Granulicella sibirica: one gene and its partner. Each later gene encodes a partner of the first gene's protein in a complex. Links are inferred from orthologs where the notes say so. Each region holds a gene or a part of one and is shown on either strand. Other genes may lie near its edges.

Region 1 (9,107 bases):
CCCCATCGCGGGCAGTGCTCCGCCATGCGTGAGAGCGGCCAGGGTCAAGCCGAAACTTGCACCCTCCTTCGAGCTTGCCGCCGGATAGTACTCGACCAAGCCGCCGTAGGCCGCGCCGGCCATCGCACCGAAGGCCCAGTGAATCGCTTCCGCTCCGATTTCCTTTGTCTCGTCCGATGCCTCGCCGTCCGTCGCCTTTTCGATGACGACCTCGGACGGCTCCGGCTCGCCGTGAACGCGAGGTGGGTAGATCTTCTCCGCGACAGTCTTCGCCGCCGCCCCTGCCAACCCGCCAATAAGGCCGGCGAACAAACCCTTCAACAGTGACCGTGTTTCTGTAGGCTTCTCGACTGCTACTTCACTCATGCTTCGCTCCGTTCGATCGCTTCTCAGCCGTACGATGCGCCCTCGCGTCCCGAGGGTGTCCTACCGGAGCCCAGCGCCGCCTTCATTCCATTCGTAGACCACCACGCCCAGGTCGTTGAGGACCTGCATGGCCGACTCCATGTTCCGTCTCACCTGAGGGCGAGCGCTTGCGGGGGTGTTGTTCGCCTCTTCGAGCGCAACGACGCGCCCATACGGCCACGCACTCGAAGGAACCGCATTCAGCGCGGTCGGAAGATCGCTCACCCGGACATTCAGATCCTGCCGCCGCGCGCCAACCGGTCGAAGGAGCGTTCCCTGTCCCAGGTCGCTTGTGTTCGCATCCGCCAGGAGAACGTGGAGCGTCACCATATCTCCCTGCACGGTCAGGTACGGGTTCTCCCAGCTTGCGAGACTGTGAATGGCCATGTAGCGGTTCTTCGATGGAGGCGGAATCAGCTCCATCTGCTGGCGCCCCACCTCGATCAGGCTCGCCTCGTGAGCCGACACCGTTCCCGATCCCGCTGGTGCCGAACCCGCATGACACCCCGAGAGCGCAACCGGAAGCATCATCGAGGCGGCGATCAGGCGAAGCGTGGAGACAATGGAAGAAGGGCGAGGAGAAAAGGTGCGCACAAACCAAGCATATCAAGGCAGAACCTGCATAAAGATGCGTGAAATCGTATTTCCTTGACTGCCGCAACTGAACCTGTGATCTTTGGTGCAAACCGAAGGTTTCTCTACAAACGCGCACCTTGCGCCTATGCTGTATGCAGCGGCATTCGTCGCGTTCCAGGGCCCAAAAGGAAATATGAGCGTAGCAGAGGCAAATAGCGTAGACACCGGTCTCGAGGTCATCGACCTCCGGGACGATGCCGAGTTCGCGGCACGGCGTCTCCACCCACGCAACGCCGCGGTCCAGCTTGAGGGCATGCAGCGTCTTGCCCGCGCCTTTGTCGAAAGCCCGGACACCATCCTCCAGGAACTGGTCAACGCAGCCGTCGACCTATGCGGCGCGGACTCGAGCGGCATCAGCATGGAGCAGGAAGTCAGGACAGACGAAAACTTCTACCACTGGGTGGCAACGGCAGGAGAGTATGCCGGATTCCTCCACGCAACCCTTCCGCGCAGTCCAAGCGCATGCGGTGTCTGTCTCGAGCGCGGACGGCCGCAGCTCTTCCGCGTCACGAAGCGCTTCTTCGACATCATGGGGATTGAAGCTCCGGTCGTCACCGACGGCATCCTGCTTCCATGGCAGGTCGACGAAACCCGTGGAACCATCTGGATCATGGCCCATGGCAGGGAAGAGGCGTTCGATCCGGACGACCTTCGCATGATGCAGATGCTGGCCGACTTCGCCGCCATGTCCGTCCGCCATCAGCGCCAGCACCAGACGCTGATGAAGCAGGCCAAGGCCGCCGCAGCGGCGGATATGGCGAACGACCTGGCCCACCAGATCAACAACCCGCTCCAGAGCCTCACCAACATTCTCTATCTCGCGGAAGCGGGCCAGATGGGCGGAGACGCCAGGGAACTTGCGGTCGAGCTATCCGAACACCTGCAGCGCCTGTCCGTCCTCGCCGGAAGGCTGCTCTCCCTTCCGGCGGCGCTCAACAAGGCGACGGCGACAGCCGGTCGACTGCCGCACTGATCCGCAGCCTTACTGCAGCAGGTCGACCAGATCCGCGATGAAGTAGGTCAGCGGGTCGTAGACCACGACATAACCGTCGAAGTAGCCGACCTGGTATCCAGGGGGAGGCGGTGGAATCTGTCCATACAAGCTTGGCGGAACCGCCGTGATGTAGCCGATGTCGCCATACGGGAAGTAGCCGCCAACCGTGAAGACAGGCCTGCGCGACCGGTTGATATACCGAAGACGCGAGAGATAGTACCGGTGGAAGAGGCTGCGATCATTCGGCCGGAACTGGTACGAAGGCCTCTGTTGCGGCGGCCTGCCCCACTGCGGGGGACGTCCGCCACCCGGCCGTCCAACGGCCGGTCTGCCTGGCCCCGGATTCGGCCGCCCGGCGCCGGGGTTCGGTCTGCCGCCGCCACCCGGTGACGGCCTCGGAGGCTGAACCTGCGGTCCACCCGGCTTTCCAGGAGATGGCCTGTTGCCACCTCCATTACCCGGTTGCGGCCTATTGCCACCGCCGCCGTTTCCCGGCTGCGGCCTGTTTCCGCCGTTCTGTCCACCCGGCGAGGGACGTCCACCCTGTCCACCACTCGGAGGCGGTCCGCCCGGACGCGCCGACCGATCCTGCGGAGCCTGGGCTCCTGCTGAAAGCGTAGCCGCCAGGCTCGAAACCAGCAAAGCCTGGGAAAAGCGAAGAAGCGAAATCCTCATCGATAAACCCTCACGGTACGCCGACGTGGTCAGCCTACCCCGCCCCAACCCGAACCGCAAGGCCACGCCCTAAGTGCTTTGCCACTGTGGCTGCCGTTCCCACCCTTTTGTTGTCATCCCGAGGGGAATCTGCGTTGGCCGTTGCCTGTCTCGAAGCCGGCCTCACTTCCCGGCCCAGACCGCCTTCCGCTTTTCCAGAAACGCCCCCGCGCCCTCCGTCTTATCGTCCGATCCGCAAAGCCGTCCGAAGATCTCCGCCTCGACTACCATCGCATCGTCCAGCCCAAGGCCCGCTCCTCGCCGCACCGCTTCAAGTACGCCCCGCACAGCCAGCGGAGCCGCTCCGGCGATCGCCGCCCCAAACTCCTCCCCTCGCGTCATCAGGCGTTCCGGGGCAACCACTTCGTCCACCAGCCCGAGCCGCAACGCCTCCGCCGCTCCCACCATCTCGCCCGTGAGCATGATCTTCAAAGCCGCCGAAGTCCCGACGAGGCGAGGAAGCCGCTGCGACCCGCCATACCCGGGAATCACGCCAAGCTTAATCTCCGGTTGCCCGAGCTTCGCCGTCTCGCTCGCCACCCTCATCGTGCATGCCATTGCGAGCTCGCATCCGCCGCCGAGCGCGAACCCGTTGATCAACGCGATCACCGGCTTGCCGCACGTCTCGATCTGCCGAAACACGCCCTGCCCCCTCCGCGCCATCAGCTCGCCCGTCTTCGCATCGGTCGCGCGAAGCTCGTTGATATCCGCCCCTGCAGCGAATGCCTTCTCGCCTGAGCCGGTCAGCAGAACGACACGGACTGCATCGTCCGCCGCGAGCTCGAAAAACACGCGCTCCAGCTCATCGAACACAGCAGCGTTCAACGCGTGCAGCACCTTCGGACGATTCAGCGTGACTGTAGCCACTCCGGCGTTTACCGCAACCAGCAACGTCTCGTATCCCAACTCCCCCACCTCCGGACAACTCTCCCGAACGATACAATCGAATCTATGATTAAGGGAATCACCCTCGTTCGCTCCGTGCCCTCGGCCGATGCGTTCGACCAGCTATCCAGCCTCTTCAACGCCCTTGGCTTCGAGCCCGGCAAAGGCTGGCACGACGACTCCGGCCGTGGCGCCGCTTTCCTTGCGCCTGTCGGCAACCTCGAACTCGTCACAGGCCGCGTCCCCGCCGTGCCGCCCATCCTGATCGAGGTCAACCAGCTCGATCACGTCCACTCCGCCGTCGAGCGCTGGATGCTTGCCCACTACCGCACCGAAGAGATCGCGGCCCAGCTCTCCGCCGTCGAGCTCACTCACTGGAACTCGCGGCTCTTCACCGTCGAACTCGGCCCAGAGATGAAACTCGGCTTCTGGCAGTCCGAGAACCCGCTCCACGGTGTTGTTCCGGCCGTTGAAGGCGACCTGAACGCCACTGGCATGCGCTTCGCCGTCGTCACCACCCGCTGGAATACCGTCATCACCGACCGCCTTCTCCAGGGCTCGCTCGATGCACTCTACCGTAGCGGAGCCGCGAAGAAGGATGTCGAAGTCGTTCGCGTCCCCGGCGCGTGGGAAGTTCCCTCCGCCGCCCGCACCCTCGCCGAGACGAAGAAGTTCGACGCCATCGTCACCCTCGGCTGCCTCCTGCGTGGCGAAACCGCCCACTACGAGGCCATCTACAATGAGGTCGCGCGAGGTATCGGCCAATCGCAACAGGACACGGGCATCCCCCACGCCTTCGGTGTCCTCACCTGCGAAACCCTGGAACAAGCTCTTGACCGCGCCGGCCTGAAAGCAGGAAACAAGGGCTTCGAAGCCGCCATCGCTGCCATCGAGATGGTCTCCATCCAAAGAAAGCTCGCGGTGGCCAAGTAATGGGAACCCGCCGCAAGTCCCGCGAACTCGCCATGCAGATGCTCTTCCAGGGCGATCTCGGCAAGCAAACCCCCGCGCAGGTCAGCAGCCTCTTCTGGCCATCCCGCGACGACGTCGACGATGAAACCCGTGCCTTTGCCGAAGATCTCTTCCGCGTCGCCACCGTCCGCGAGGACGAGATCAACGACCTCATCCAGGCCCACGCCCAGAACTGGCGCATCGAGCGCATGCCCGTCGTCGACCGCAATCTCCTGCGCGCTGCCGTCGCCGAGATGCTCGCCTACCCCAACACGCCCGGCCCGATCATCATCAACGAGAGCCTCGAGGTCGCGCGTCGCTACGCCGCTCCGGAATCGATCCACTTCCTCAACGGCGTCCTCGACGCTATCGCCAAGACTGTTCTGGCGAACCGTCTCAAGTAGCTCACAGCATTTGGCCATCGCGGCTGGCGGACGCACTTTGGTTGTCATTCCCGAAGGGAATCTGCGGTTGCCTTCGTTCTCATCGCCATTAGGCGTCAACAGGAAAGGCCCTCTCATCGAGAGGGCCTTTCCTGTTCCAGCAAACGACCAGAAGACTATTGCGTCGCCTTACGCGGCCTCTGAACGAGCAGATCCGGCACAACCAGGTTCCCGTTCACATCCGGAAGTTTCGGGGCGATCGTCGTCCCATCGGTCAGAGTCGCCCGGTTGATGATGTGGACCAGGTTGTCGCCTGTCGTCCCCGCATAGAACGAAAGGTTATCCGTACTGAACACCCCGGACACCGGGGCGATCGCCGTGCCCGAAAGCTTGATGCTCCCAACCGTTCCTACGCCCGAAGCCGCTGGAGTATAGGTCGGAATTGCGCCGCCCGTTCCCGTGTAGGTCACGAACGCGATGCTTGAATCCGACGCCGGAACGACACCCGTGATCGAAGCAGCCGTGATGCTTGGCAGCGTCGCCGTTGTGAACGAGCTTCCGAACGTCAGTCCACCCGTCGCGGGGCAAGCCTGGTTCGGAATCGTCACATGCAGATCGCTCAGGGTCGGAACCGCCGTCGTCGCCGTCACTCCAAGAATGTGGTTGCCGTCGTTGGTTGCCGCGACCTTGTCCGTCACTGCCGCCGACGTATCGGCGAGCGGATAGAACTCGTTCGTTACCGCCGCAGTCGTCCCTGCTGTCGTCGAGGTCGTTGAAGCGCAGTACCCGCGTGCGGTTGTCGTTCCTCCGGCAAAGTAGGCTCCGACGCTTGGCACCGTCAAGGCTACGTCCGTCACCGGGGAGGTCAACTGCGTAATGTTGTCCCAGCCCGTAAAGGTCGAGTACACCAGCAACTGGTTTCCAGCGGCGATGTAGACGGCCTGGCTGTCCGGGCTCCACTGGGCACGCGCCCCTACCGCGCCGTAGGTCGTGATCACCGCACCGGCCGAAGTCTCAAGCGTCGTGATCTTTCGCACAGGATCCGAGATCACCACCGTCGTGCCGTCCGGCGATACCGCAAGGACATTCCCCGGAGAAGACACGTCCTGACGTGAGACCGCGTTCGAGGTCGCGTTGAAGACCATCAGTTCCGTCGAACTTCCAAGGTAGATGGTGGTCCCATCCTGCGAGATCACCATCGAGTTCGGAACATACGGCAGACGCACCGGTGTCCCAAGCGTCGTCGTCGTAAAGTCCACCGGAACCAGATACAGCGACTGTGTGCTTGCAATGTAAAGCACTGTCGCAGTGGTTCCCGGGGTGGAAATCGGAATCGGGTTCGACACGATCGGCTTCCCGTTGCCCAGTTGGCCGATCAGCGTGAAAGGGGAAGGGTTGCAGGTTCCCGGTGCGCAGATCGCGAAGATCGATGCCGCACCCGGGTAGGTCGGCGTTACGGAAGCCGCCGTACTCGCAGAGATGGTCGTCGGCGTTGTTGACACGTACTCGAGGTTCAAGCCTGTCAGCGATACCCCATTCGTATCCTTGATGACCGAGTTCAGCGCCTGCGTATTGTTCTGGTTCACCACGGTCGGTCCCGGGTTCGTCAGCGTGATCGAGGCTGGCGGGCAGGTCGAGAAGAATCCGGCCGAGCTGGGCGTGCTCGCTACGGTCGCCGAAATAATCGTCGAGCCGGGAGCTACCGCGGTCGCCACGCCGTTTTCATCGATCGTCACGATCGATGCCGTCTGCGGCGTGTACGTCAGGTGGCCTACCAGGCAGCTAATGTTATCCGCGGGATTCGTCGTGCCGTTCTGATACACGCGCGCAGAAAGCTGGCCGGTAATGCCCTGCGAGAGGCAGCTACTGCTGCTGTACGCGGGAGCCGAGGTCGTCGCATTGGCCGCCACCGGGCAGCAGTTGGTGGAGGGATCCGGGTCGGTTGAACAGTTCGCCGAGGGTGCGCCAAGCACCACGCTCGTCACCACCGGGTGGATGTAAACCGGCAGGGGATTGCTGGTGACGCCGCTCGCCGCCGCCGTCACATATGCGACGCCGGACTTGTTCGTGGGATTGCAGGTCGTGTAGTCGGCGATCGCGCCGCCCGTGTTCCGGTTCCAGGTTCCGGCGCAGAGGGCTCCGGTTGTGGGATTCACGTCGGCCAGCGTCATATCCGTCGTTCCATAACGGTAAGCCGAGACGGTCACGGTCGTGCCTTTGCAGTCTGCTCCTGCCGGAGTGCCGATCTGGCCTTTCTGCGCATACGAAAGCGAGTATCCGTACACCTTGGGCTGCAGGGTGATCGTCGTCAGGCTTCCGACAACGACGCCCGAGTCGCCGCCGTTGCAATACACAATCGTCGTTTTCTTTGCACAACCCGAGATCGAGATGCCGAAAGGAACCGTAAACAAAAGCAAAACCGCTAACGTGACAAACCGACGCATTGATCCTCCCCGCTCGGCCGCTTTGCAAGCCGAACGGTCTCACCACACATGCTGAATATCGCAAGCCTCAGTGTAGAAGGCCACGTACGCGGAAGCAAATGACCGAAGCCTCCAAATCATCGAATCCGCAGCGGGCAGGCTGCGATCTCTTCGCAATCTCTTTGTTCGTTTAGACGGCCCACCCGCTACTTCGGTATTCGCCGGGGGAATCTTCGGTTAGGATTTCAAGTGTGAGGTCAAGGAGGAAGTCGCGATGAGTTCGCCCAATGAGTCCGGAGCAGGTATTGAGCGCTGGTGGCAGTTGCTGGTCATCCTGTTCGGTTTAATCTTCCTGACGCTTCTTGTGTCGTTTTCGCCCACGATCTAAAGAGCGCCTGAGACGAAGAAAGGGGCACGGCCTAGGCCGTGCCCCTTTCTTGCGCCGAAACCGGCCGAAGAGCCTATTCCGCCGGCATCTCCTTCTGGAACCACGTCAGCATCCTCTCGTCCCGATCCTTCTCATGCGCCGGGTCGGCGAAGTGGTGGCCCTCGTTGGGATAGATCACGAGCTGCGTCTTCACACCCTCCGCCCGCAGCGCATGCCAGAACTCGAACGACTGCGGGGCAGGGCACTCGCCATCCCGATCCCCCACAATAATCAGCGTCGGCGTCTTCACCTTCTTGATAAACGTGAGCGCGGAGCTCTTTGCATAGACCGCTGTGTCGTCATACACGGTCGCTCCGAAGAACGGCGTCATCCACTGGTCGATTGAGTTCTCCCCGTAGTAGCTCAGCCAGTCCGAGATCCCTGCTCCCGCCACGGCCGCCCGGAAACGCGTCGTCTGCGTCACGCCGAACATCGTCATGAACCCGCCATAGCTCCAGCCCGTCAGCCCCTCGCGCTTCGGATCGACGGAAACCTTCTTCTCCACGACATCCATTCCGGCGAGGATGTCCCTGAGATCCCCGTAGCCGAAGTCTTTCCGGTTCGCCTCGGTAAACTTCTCTCCCTGCCCGAAGCTTCCGCGCGGATTTGGCTGAAAGACAAAGTAGCCCGCCAAGGAGTAGTTCGCCATCACGTTCCAGCGCGGTCCAATCGATGCCGAAGGCCCACCATGGACGCTCACGATCATCGGGTACTTCTTGGCCGGATCGTAGTTCGCCGGGTAGGTCAGCCATCCCTGCACGTGGAAGCCTTCGTTCGTCCACTCGATCGACTCGGTCTTTCCCCCGGCCAGTGTCGCGCCATCGTTCAGATGCGTCACCTGCTTGATCGCTGTCTCCGGTCCCGCCCAGACCTCAGGAGGAGCGGTCAATCCGCTCTTCACGAACGCGAACACGCCGTTCTTCGAGACCGAAATCGCGTCCTTGATCGACCCGCCCGTGATCGAAACCTCGCTCATCTCGAGCGCGCTCCCCGGAACCTCAGTCTTTGTCTTCACGTCGTAGTCCGGAATCCGTACCTTGCCCCTGCGATCCTCGACGAATCCGACCTTCCCGTTGTCCACCCACGCCAGGTACGCGGGCGTTCCGTCGATCCCCGGCTTTACATCCACCGGCTCGCCGCCCTTCGCCTCGACGACCCAGATGTCTCCACCTGTCGAGCCCTGGTCGCTCATCAACCCGCCGATGAATGCGATCTTTTTTCCATCCGGCGAGAACCGGGGAACTGCCATTTGCAGCCCATGCAGCGCGCCTGTCACCTTCGTCGTATCC
Region 2 (9,078 bases), on another replicon or contig:
GCGGAACGGCATGCCGAAGGCCTTGAGAAGGGCGCGGGCTCCGTTGTCGTCCTTGGCCGTCGTGACGAAGGTGACGTTCATGCCCTTGAGCTTGTCGACCTTCGCGTAATCGATCTCGGCGAAGATGAGCTGGTCGCGAAGACCGAGGGTGTAGTTACCACGGCCATCGAAGCTCTTCGAGGAGACGCCGCGGAAGTCGCGGACGCGGGGAAGAGCGATCGAGATCAGGCGATCCAGGAACTCGTACATGTTGTCGCCGCGCAGGGTGACCATCGCGCCGATCGGCATGCCTTCGCGCACCTTGAAGGCCGCGATGGACTTCTTCGCCTTGGTGGTGACGGGCTTCTGGCCGGTGATCGCGCCGAGGTCGGCGACGAGCGGATCCATGATCTTCACGTTCTGGGTGGCTTCGCCAAGACCCATGTTGATGACGATCTTCTCGAGCTTCGGGATCGCCATCGCGTTCTTGATGTCGAGTTCCTTGGCGACAGCGGAGCGAATCTCCGTGTTGTACTTCTCTCTCAGACGAGCTGCCATGATATTTCTTCGCTTTCTCCACGGATGCCGGGGTGGGATGGTCTCCGTCTACCGATGCGTGGGGTGAACCGTTGTTACAGTGTTTACAAACTGGAGAGAAGGGCGCTTAGCGCTTCTTCTCAACGATGGTCACGCCGGTCGAGCGGGCGAACCGAACCTTCTTGTCGCCATCAAGACGCGAGCCAACGCGGGTCTTGTTGCCGTCCGCATCGAGGAGCATGACGTTCGAGATATGAATCGTCGCTTCCTTCTCGGCAATGCCGCCCTTGATGTTGGCCTGGGGGTTGGGCTTGACGTGCTTCTTCATCATCATGACACCCTCGACGAGAACGCGGTTCTTGTCGGCGATGACGCGAAGAACACGGCCCTGCTTGCCCTTGTCCTTACCGGTGATGACTTCAACGCGATCGTTGCGCTTGATCTTAATCTTGCTGGTGACGACGGGCTTGAACTTGGTTGCCATGTTGCTATCCTTCCTCGACAGTCAGGTGAAGCGGGCGGAGCCGGAATCCGCCGTTTAGAGAGTTAGATAACTTCCGGTGCGAGCGAGACGATCTTGAGGAACTTCTTCTCGCGGAGCTCACGAGCGACGGGTCCGAATACACGCGTGCCAACCGGCTCGTTCGCGTCGTTGATGACGACAGCGGCGTTCTGGTCGAAGCGGATGTACGTGCCATCGCGGCGACGGTATTCCTTGCGGGTGCGAACGAGCACAGCCTTGACGACCTTGCCCTTCTTCACGGTGCCATCGGGCGAAGCTTCCTTCACCGCGGCGGTAACGACATCGCCGAGGCCGGCCTTCTTGCCCAGGCCGCCACCGAGCGGCAGGATGACCTGCAGCTTGCGGGCGCCGGAGTTATCGGCCACGTCGAGGATGGATCTCATCTGTACTGACATTGGAATCTCCTGGATGCCGAGGGCTTAGCCCAAACGGCGACAAACAAAACTTCTGCTTATTTTTCTTTACTTCGCGTCGTTGGTCGGGGTGGTAACGACCTTCGCATCGGAGAGCTGTGCGAGCGAGGAGCGGCGAACGATCTCCTCGAGCGACCAGCGCTTGAGCTTCGAAAGTGGCCGGGCCTCACGGATGCGAACCACGTCGCCGACGCGGGCAGAGTTCTGCTCGTCGTGCGCGTAGAATTTCTTGTTCGACTTCATGACGCGCTTGTACTTGGGGTGAGCCTTGCGCATTTCGATCTCGACGACGATGGTCTTCTGCATCTTGGTCGAAACGACGATGCCGACCTTCTCGTTACGGCGAGAGGTCTGGGGGTCGGTGGTTGCGGGGGTGGCAATCTGGGTATCAGCCATGATTAGTTCTTCGCTTTCTTGCGGGCGGTGCGTGTGCTCGCGGGTGGTGCGGTGTGGACCACCGCGGGCGTGGCAGCCTTCTCGGCAGCGAGGGTGCGCTCGCGGGCAATCGTCTTGGCGCGCGCGATATCGAGCTTCAGAATGCGGATCTTCTTAATTCCGTCATTGTTGCCGAGGCTCTTCTGGAAACGGATGCGAAAGAGCTGTTCGCCCGCGGTGTTCTGCTGGGCTTTGAGCTCATCGTCCGAGAGATTGCGAAGCTTTTCGAGTTCCATGATCGTTTTCCTGGTGTTTCCGGTACGAAGGTCGTGTGTGCTTACTTGGCGGCAGCGGCGGTCTTGGCGACGGCGTCGTGACGCATGACGAAGCTGGTCTTGAGGGGGAGCTTGTGTGCCGCGAGACGCATGGCCTCTTTGGCGAGCTCAGGCGTAACGCCTTCCATCTCGAACAGGATCTTGCCGGGGCGGACGACGGCAACCCAGTGATCCGGAGCTCCCTTACCCTTACCCATACGGGTTTCAGCCGGCTTCTTGGTGATTGGCTTATCCGGGAACAGACGGAGCCAGACCTTGCCGCCGCGCTTGATGAAACGCGTCATGGCGATACGGCTGGCTTCGATCTGGCGGTCGGTGATGTAACCGCACTCCATAACCTTCAGTCCGAAATCGCCGAACGAGAGATCGCTTCCGCGCCACGCCTTGCCGCACATGCGGCCGCGCTGCTGCTTGCGATACTTGACCTTCTTTGGCATCAACATGGCAAAACCCTCTTAGTTGCTGGACTGAAGTCCTGGCATACTGCTTTATTCCGATCCGCAGGTTCTAAGTCAACCTGCGGATCCTGATCCTGTTACTTGTACCGGACTTAGAATGCGCCGGTGGTGGTGATGGGCTCACGACGCTTCTTCTGCTCGTAGATATCTCCACGGTAGACCCAGGTCTTGACACCGATGATGCCGTAGGTGGTGTTAGCCTCGGCGAAACCGTAGTCGATGTCCGCGCGCAGGGTGTGCAGCGGCAGACGGCCCTGGAGATACCACTCGGAGCGAGCGATTTCGTTTCCGTTCAGACGACCCGAAACGCGAACCTTGATTCCCTTGCAACCGAAACGCAGAGCCGAATCAACCGACTTACGCATGGCGCGACGGAAGCTGACGCGCTTCTCGAGCTGCAGAGCGATGTTCTCAGCAACAAGCTGGGCATCGAGCTCAGGCTTGTTCACTTCGAGGATGTCGATGAAGACTTCACGCGAGGTGCGCTTCTGAATGTCGGCCTTGAGCTTGTCGATCTCGGCGCCCTTGCGGCCGATGATGATGCCCGGACGCGCGGTGCGGATGATGAGACGGAGCTTGTTGCCCGGACGCTCGACTTCAACGGAGCTTACACCGGCTGCCTTCAGCTTCTCGCGAAGCTCGGCCTTGAGCTTGACGTCCTCAACGAGCAACTTATCGTAGCCGCGTTCGACGAACCAGCGTGACTTCCACGGCTTGTTGATGCCGAGGCGAAACCCATACGGATGGACCTTCTGTCCCATAGCTTCCCTTTATTGTTGCCTTGACTCGGTCTAGCCGGTCCGGCACCCATGCACAATTTCTAAGTTTACCTGAAAACCGCGTATTAGCTACTCAAAATTTTGAGTCGCGATCAGAATCCTAAGCTTTTGCCGCCGCTGCCTTCTTGGGAGCCGCTTTCTTCGCGGCTGCCTTCTTGGCTGGAGCCTTCTTCGCTGCCGTCTTCTTCGCCGGTGCGCCCTTGGCGGCCTTCGCCGTCTCGGTCGTGCCGGTCGTGTCAGCGGCTACCGCGCCCTTTTCGGCGACGGTCACGATGATGTGGCAGAGCCTGCGCTGGTAGCGGAAGGCGCGTCCCATCGGAGCGGGGCGGATGCGCTTCATGCGCGGGCCTTCGTTCGCGATCGCGGTGCGGACGTAGAGGTTATCGATGTCGACATCCAGGCCCTGCTCGTCGGAGACGTAGCTGGCATTCTGGATGGCCGAACGGAGAACCTTTTCGATCACCGGCGCCATGCGCTTGGAGCTGAAGTGGATGGCGTTGATCGCCGCCTCGACGCGGAGGCCCTTGATGAGCTCGAGAACGAGCCGCGCCTTCTGTGGACTGGTGCGCTGAAATTTGGCTTCAGCGCGGAACTCTCGGGGTTGCTGTACTGCGGTCTTTGCCATGATCGTTTCCTTCGGGCTTCACTTGCCCGCGAACTTCTCGAATTTTCTGCTTCGCCTTGTCTTCTTCCGAAGTGCGGCGTATCTATCGCTCTAACTGGATGCGCCGGATTACTTGGGCTTTGCGGAGGATTCGGAGGCGCGCGCCGAGTGGCCCTTGAAGGTGCGGGTCGCCGAGAACTCACCGAGCTTGTGGCCCACCATGTTCTCCGTCACGTAGACCGGGATGAACTTGCGTCCGTTGTGGACGGCGATGGTGTGGCCGACGAAGTCGGGGTGGATGGTCGAGCGGCGCGACCAGGTCCTGAGGACCTTCTTGTCGTTCGCCGCGTTCATGACGTCGATCTTCTTCATCAGGTGAGCGTCGATGAAGGGACCCTTCTTTGCAGATCGTGACATATGTCTTGCTCCGAGTTGCTGGTTGATGCTGGTTGCTGAATACGACGAATCTCAACTTACGAGACTTGGGCTTACTCTCGGCGTAAAAAAAGACTGCGAAATACTTACTTGGTGCGGCGGTTCACGATGAATACGTCGGTGCGCTTGTTATTGCGCGTCTTGTATCCACGTGTCGGCTGGCCCCACGGGGTTACCGGGTGACGTCCGCCCGAGGTCTTACCCTCACCACCACCGTGCGGGTGATCGACGGGGTTCATCGAGACGCCGCGGTTTGAAGGACGAATGCCCTTCCAGCGGTTGCGTCCAGCCTTACCGATGGTGACGTTCTCGTGGTCGGTGTTGCCGACCTGGCCGATGGTCGCCATGCACTCGACGAGCACGCGCCGGGTCTCACCGGAGGGGAGCTTCAGGAGAGCGTAGTCGCCTTCCTTGGCCACGAGGTTAACCTGAGCGCCGGCCGAACGGGCCATCTGCGCGCCCTTGCCGGGACGGAGCTCGATGTTGTGCACGATCGTACCGGTCGGGATGAACTTGAGCGGGAGTGCGTTGCCGACGAGAATATCGGCATCGGGACCGCTCATGATCGACTGGCCGACCTTGAGCCCGACGGGCTGGATGATGTAGCGCTTCTCGCCGTCCACGTAGTTGATCAGCGCGATGCGAGAGCTGCGGTTGGGATCGTACTCGACGGTCGCAACGGTGCCGGGGATGCCGTACTTGTCGCGCTTGAAGTCGATGAGACGAAGCTTCTGCTTGTGACCGCCGCCCTGGTGACGCATGGTCATGGCGCCGGTCGAGTTGCGACCGCCGGTCCGGGGCTTGACGCCCAGGAGTGGCTTGTAGGGCTTGTCGGTCGTGATGTCGTCGTTCACCAGCTTCGTCGCGAAGCGGAGTGTCGGCGTTGTGGGGCGGAATGATTTAATCGGCATTGTTCTGTTCCCTTGCTCTTTGCGCCTCTGTGACGCGAGGCATACGTGAAGCGATATCTGTGAGCTGCGCGGAGATGACCCGGGCGGCTTAGAGGCTGTCGAGGTACTCGGGCATCTTTTCGCCGGCCTTCAGGCGAACGTAAGCCTTCTTCCAGTCGGGGCGGTAGCCGGCGAACTTGCCACGGCGACGTTCTTTGCCTTCGACGGTCGCGGTGCGGACACCGTGGACCTTGACCTTGAACAGCGTCTCGACGGCCTGCTTGACTTCGGTCTTGGTGGCCTTGAGGGCGACCTCGAAGACGAGCGTGTTCTGGACTTCCTTGACGGTCATGCCCTTTTCAGTGATGAGGGGGCGGCGAATGACGGTATAGAGGGTTGGCATTACGCAACCTCCTTCTCGGAAGCCTTGCGCTTCGACGTGTTCTTGGCGAGTGTTTCCTGGATGGCCTCGAAGGCGTCGCGGGAGAACACGGCGTGCTCATACTTGAGCAGATCGTAGGGGTGGACTTCGGAGCTGAGCACAAGCTCAACGCCCGAGAGGTTGCGCGAACCGAGATAAAGGTTCTCGTCGAGCTTCTGGCTGGACTCGACCAGAAGCGTGGTCTTGCCGGCCTCGAGCTTGTTCAGCGCGTTGCGGTAGATCTTGGTCTTGCCTTCCGAAACGGCGAAGGAATCGACGATGGTGAGCTTGCCTTCCGCGATCTTGGCGGCGATGGCCGAGCGCAGGGCACCGAAGAGCTTCTTCTTGGGGAACGCGTACTCATAGCTGCGGGGCTGGGGTCCGTGGACCGTACCACCCGAACGCCAGAGAGGAGAGCGGATCGAACCGATACGCGCGCGGCCGGTTCCCTTCTGCTTCCAGAGCTTCTTACCCGAACCGGAGACGTTCTTGCGGGTCTTGGTGGCGGCGGTTCCCTGACGGAGGGCGGCCCGATAGTGCTTGACCGCCTCCCACAGGAGCGCGTCGTTGATCTCTGCGGTGAAGATGTCGTTGAGTTCGAACTCTGCGACCTTCTCCCCACCCAGATTGACTACGTTGATGTTTGCCATCTTCTTCTCTCTTCTTGCCCGCCATCGATGCGGCGAGCCCTGACTTTGTTTGCGAGCCCCGATGCTGTGAAAACTCAGGGCTCTCTGTTGGGAAGCTTTTTCTTTACTTCTTCTTGGACGGCGCAGCCTTCTTGGAGGCCTTGAGAGCATCCTTCGTGGCGGCACCGGCAAACCCACGACGCTCACGCGGCGGAGCCTTGGCCTTCGAGATCAGGACGAAACCATCACGCGGTCCGGGGACTGCGCCTTCAACCAGGATGAGGTTGTCCTCGAGGTCGATGCCGCGGATGCGGAGGTTGCGGACCGTGATCTGGGCATGTCCCATGTGACCGGGCATACGCTGGCCAGGGAAGACGCGCGAGGGGAACGACGAAGCACCGATCGAGCCCTGCACTTGGAACATGTGACCGTGCGACTTGGGTCCGCCGCCGAAGCCGTGGCGGCGAATGACGCCCGCGAAGCCGCGGCCCTTGGAGGTGCCGATGACATCGACGAAGCGCTCGTCGTTGAAGATGTCGACCAGAACGCGATCGCCAGCCTTGACGGCGTCTTCCACATCATCGCCAGCCTTGGCGACTTCGATGCCGACTTCCTTGATCATCTTGACGGGAGGCACGTTCGACTTCGCGAAGTGACCGGTCATCGCCTTGTTGATCTTGGACGCCTTGACGAAGTCGACGTAGCCGATCTGGGCGGCGTCGTAGCCGTCCTTCGCGACGGTCTTGAGCTGGGTGATGACGCATGGGCCAGCCTTGAGAACGGTAACGGGATGAACATCTCCACGCTCGTCAAAGATCTGGGTCATACCAATTTTCTTACCAAGGATTCCTACGACTGACATACTGAGTTCCTTTCCTCATCATGCTCGAGAAGAGCACTGCCGGGTGAATGGTGCGAAAACGTAAAGGCCTTTGTTACGAGGCTATTTTTGTACCGTCTTGATCTCAACGTCGACGCCAGCGGGAAGATCGAGCTTCATGAGCGCATCCACCGTCTGCTGCGTGGGCTCAAGGATGTCGATCAGGCGCTTGTGCGTACGAATCTCGAAGGCCTCGCGCGACTTCTTGTCAACGTGGGGCGAGCGCAGAACGCAGTACTTGTTCTTCATCGTCGGGAGCGGAATGGGTCCGGCAACCTGAGCTCCGGTGCGCTTCGCCGTCTCGACGATCTCGCCGGTGGACGTGTCAAGCACGCGGTAGTCATACGCCTTCAAACGGATTCTGATTCTCTGTCCAGCCATGTGATTCTCTTTCTTCCTGCAAAGATCGTTTGGAGTGCCTGCCGGTCATTTCCTGCTTACATCTCAATGGGCCGACAGGCCTCGATATATAAAAACAAGCAACAGCTTTTGTTATAAAGCCTTATTTTACTTGATGATCTCGGAGATGGTACCGGCTCCGACGGTGCGTCCGCCTTCGCGGATAGCGAAGCGCAGACCCTTCTCCATCGCGACCGGCGTGTGCAGCGTGATCTCGAGCTGAACGTTATCGCCAGGCATCACCATCTCGATGCCAGCCGGCAGCTTCGCCGATCCGGTCACGTCGGTGGTGCGGAAGTAGAACTGGGGACGGTAGCCGTTGAAGAACGGAGTGTGACGTCCGCCTTCTTCCTTGCTCAGAACGTAGATCTCGCCCTTGAACTCGGTGTGCGGCGTGATCGAACCAGGCTTCGCAAGCACCATGCCACGCTCGACATCTTCCTTCGCGATACCGCGCAGGAGGAGGCCGGCGTTATCTCCGGCGAGGCCTTCGTCAAGCTGCTTCTTGAACATCTCGACACCAGTGCAGACGGTCGCGCGCGTGTCGCGGAAACCGACGATCTCGCAGGCTTCGCCCACCTTGATCTTGCCACGCTCGATACGGCCGGTGACCACGGTTCCGCGACCCGAGATCGAGAAGATGTCTTCGATCGGCATCAGGAACGGCAGGTTGACCGCACGCTCGGGCTGGGGAATGTACTTGTCGACCGCGGCCATGAGCTCGTCGATCTTGGCTTCCCACTGGGCTTCGCCGTTGAGCGCGCCGAGGGCCGAACCACGGATGATCGGGGTGTCGTCGCCGGGGTAGTCGTACTTCGAAAGGAGCTCGCGGACTTCCATCTCGACGAGTTCGATGAGCTCTTCGTCTTCGACAGCATCGCACTTGTTCAGGAACACGACGATGAAGGGAACGCCGACCTGACGGGCAAGGAGAACGTGCTCCTTCGTCTGGGGCATCGGGCCGTCGGTGGCGGCGACCACGAGAATCGCTCCGTCCATCTGGGCGGCGCCGGTGATCATGTTCTTGATGTAATCGGCGTGGCCCGGGCAGTCGACGTGCGCGTAGTGCCGGTTCGCCGTTTCGTACTCGACGTGCGAGGTCGCGATGGTGATACCGCGCTCGCGCTCTTCCGGAGCGTTGTCGATGGTGTCGAACGAACGGAACGTGTTGTTCGGGTTGTGCTTCGACAGAACCTTCGTGATCGCCGCGGTCAGCGTCGTTTTGCCGTGATCGATGTGGCCAACCGTGCCAATATTGACGTGCGGCTTAGACCGGTCAAACTTTTCCTTGCCCATGACTGCTCTCCGTATTGCTTACTGCGTTGACTGCTCAATCTGTTGGCGGCCTAAGGAAGATAAGGCCAAGAATTTGCTGTCTTTCTTTACTTCGGATCCTTGCCCTGCACCTTGGCGATGATCTC

Evidence for each region.
Region 2: the proteins of nusB (region 1) and rpsJ are in contact, whole or in part, in a solved structure (PDB 3D3B), measured with the Escherichia coli proteins. The link is inferred for Granulicella sibirica from one-to-one orthologs.

What each region holds. Positions count from the first base shown.
Region 1 is NZ_RDSM01000001.1:70,617-79,723, reverse strand. The notes cover bases 3,349-6,277. They hold nusB (transcription antitermination factor NusB), read left to right. Parts: upstream 3,349-4,566; coding sequence 4,567-4,989; downstream 4,990-6,277. Other genes in these bases: GRAN_RS00280 (hypothetical protein), read right to left, coding at 5,145-6,277; ribH (6,7-dimethyl-8-ribityllumazine synthase), read left to right, coding at 3,701-4,567; GRAN_RS00295 (enoyl-CoA hydratase/isomerase family protein), read right to left, coding at 3,349-3,664. Outside these bases: GRAN_RS00315 (DUF1440 domain-containing protein), read right to left, coding at 1-366; GRAN_RS00310 (hypothetical protein), read right to left, coding at 427-999; GRAN_RS00305 (GAF domain-containing protein), read left to right, coding at 1,175-2,014; GRAN_RS25335 (hypothetical protein), read right to left, coding at 2,024-2,710; more of GRAN_RS00295, read right to left, coding at 2,873-3,348; more of GRAN_RS00280, read right to left, coding at 6,278-7,412; GRAN_RS00275 (S9 family peptidase), read right to left, coding at 7,853-9,107. UniProt on the Escherichia coli protein: Part of the processive rRNA transcription and antitermination complex (rrnTAC). The complex forms an RNA-chaperone ring around the RNA exit tunnel of RNA polymerase (RNAP).
Region 2 is NZ_RDSM01000003.1:790,718-799,795, reverse strand. What follows is about bases 5,981-8,880. They hold rpsJ (30S ribosomal protein S10), read right to left. Parts: upstream 7,640-8,880; coding sequence 7,322-7,639; downstream 5,981-7,321. Other genes in these bases: tuf (elongation factor Tu), read right to left, coding at 7,766-8,880; rplC (50S ribosomal protein L3), read right to left, coding at 6,503-7,240; rplD (50S ribosomal protein L4), read right to left, coding at 5,981-6,399. In the rest of the region: rplE (50S ribosomal protein L5), read right to left, coding at 1-537; rplX (50S ribosomal protein L24), read right to left, coding at 644-1,000; rplN (50S ribosomal protein L14), read right to left, coding at 1,063-1,434; rpsQ (30S ribosomal protein S17), read right to left, coding at 1,501-1,848; rpmC (50S ribosomal protein L29), read right to left, coding at 1,851-2,123; rplP (50S ribosomal protein L16), read right to left, coding at 2,165-2,605; rpsC (30S ribosomal protein S3), read right to left, coding at 2,713-3,381; rplV (50S ribosomal protein L22), read right to left, coding at 3,500-4,024; rpsS (30S ribosomal protein S19), read right to left, coding at 4,133-4,420; rplB (50S ribosomal protein L2), read right to left, coding at 4,525-5,349; GRAN_RS19965 (50S ribosomal protein L23), read right to left, coding at 5,438-5,731; more of rplD, read right to left, coding at 5,731-5,980; more of tuf, read right to left, coding at 8,881-8,953; fusA (elongation factor G), read right to left, coding at 9,040-9,078. UniProt on the Escherichia coli protein: Involved in the binding of tRNA to the ribosomes. Part of the processive rRNA transcription and antitermination complex (rrnTAC). The complex forms an RNA-chaperone ring around the RNA exit tunnel of RNA polymerase (RNAP).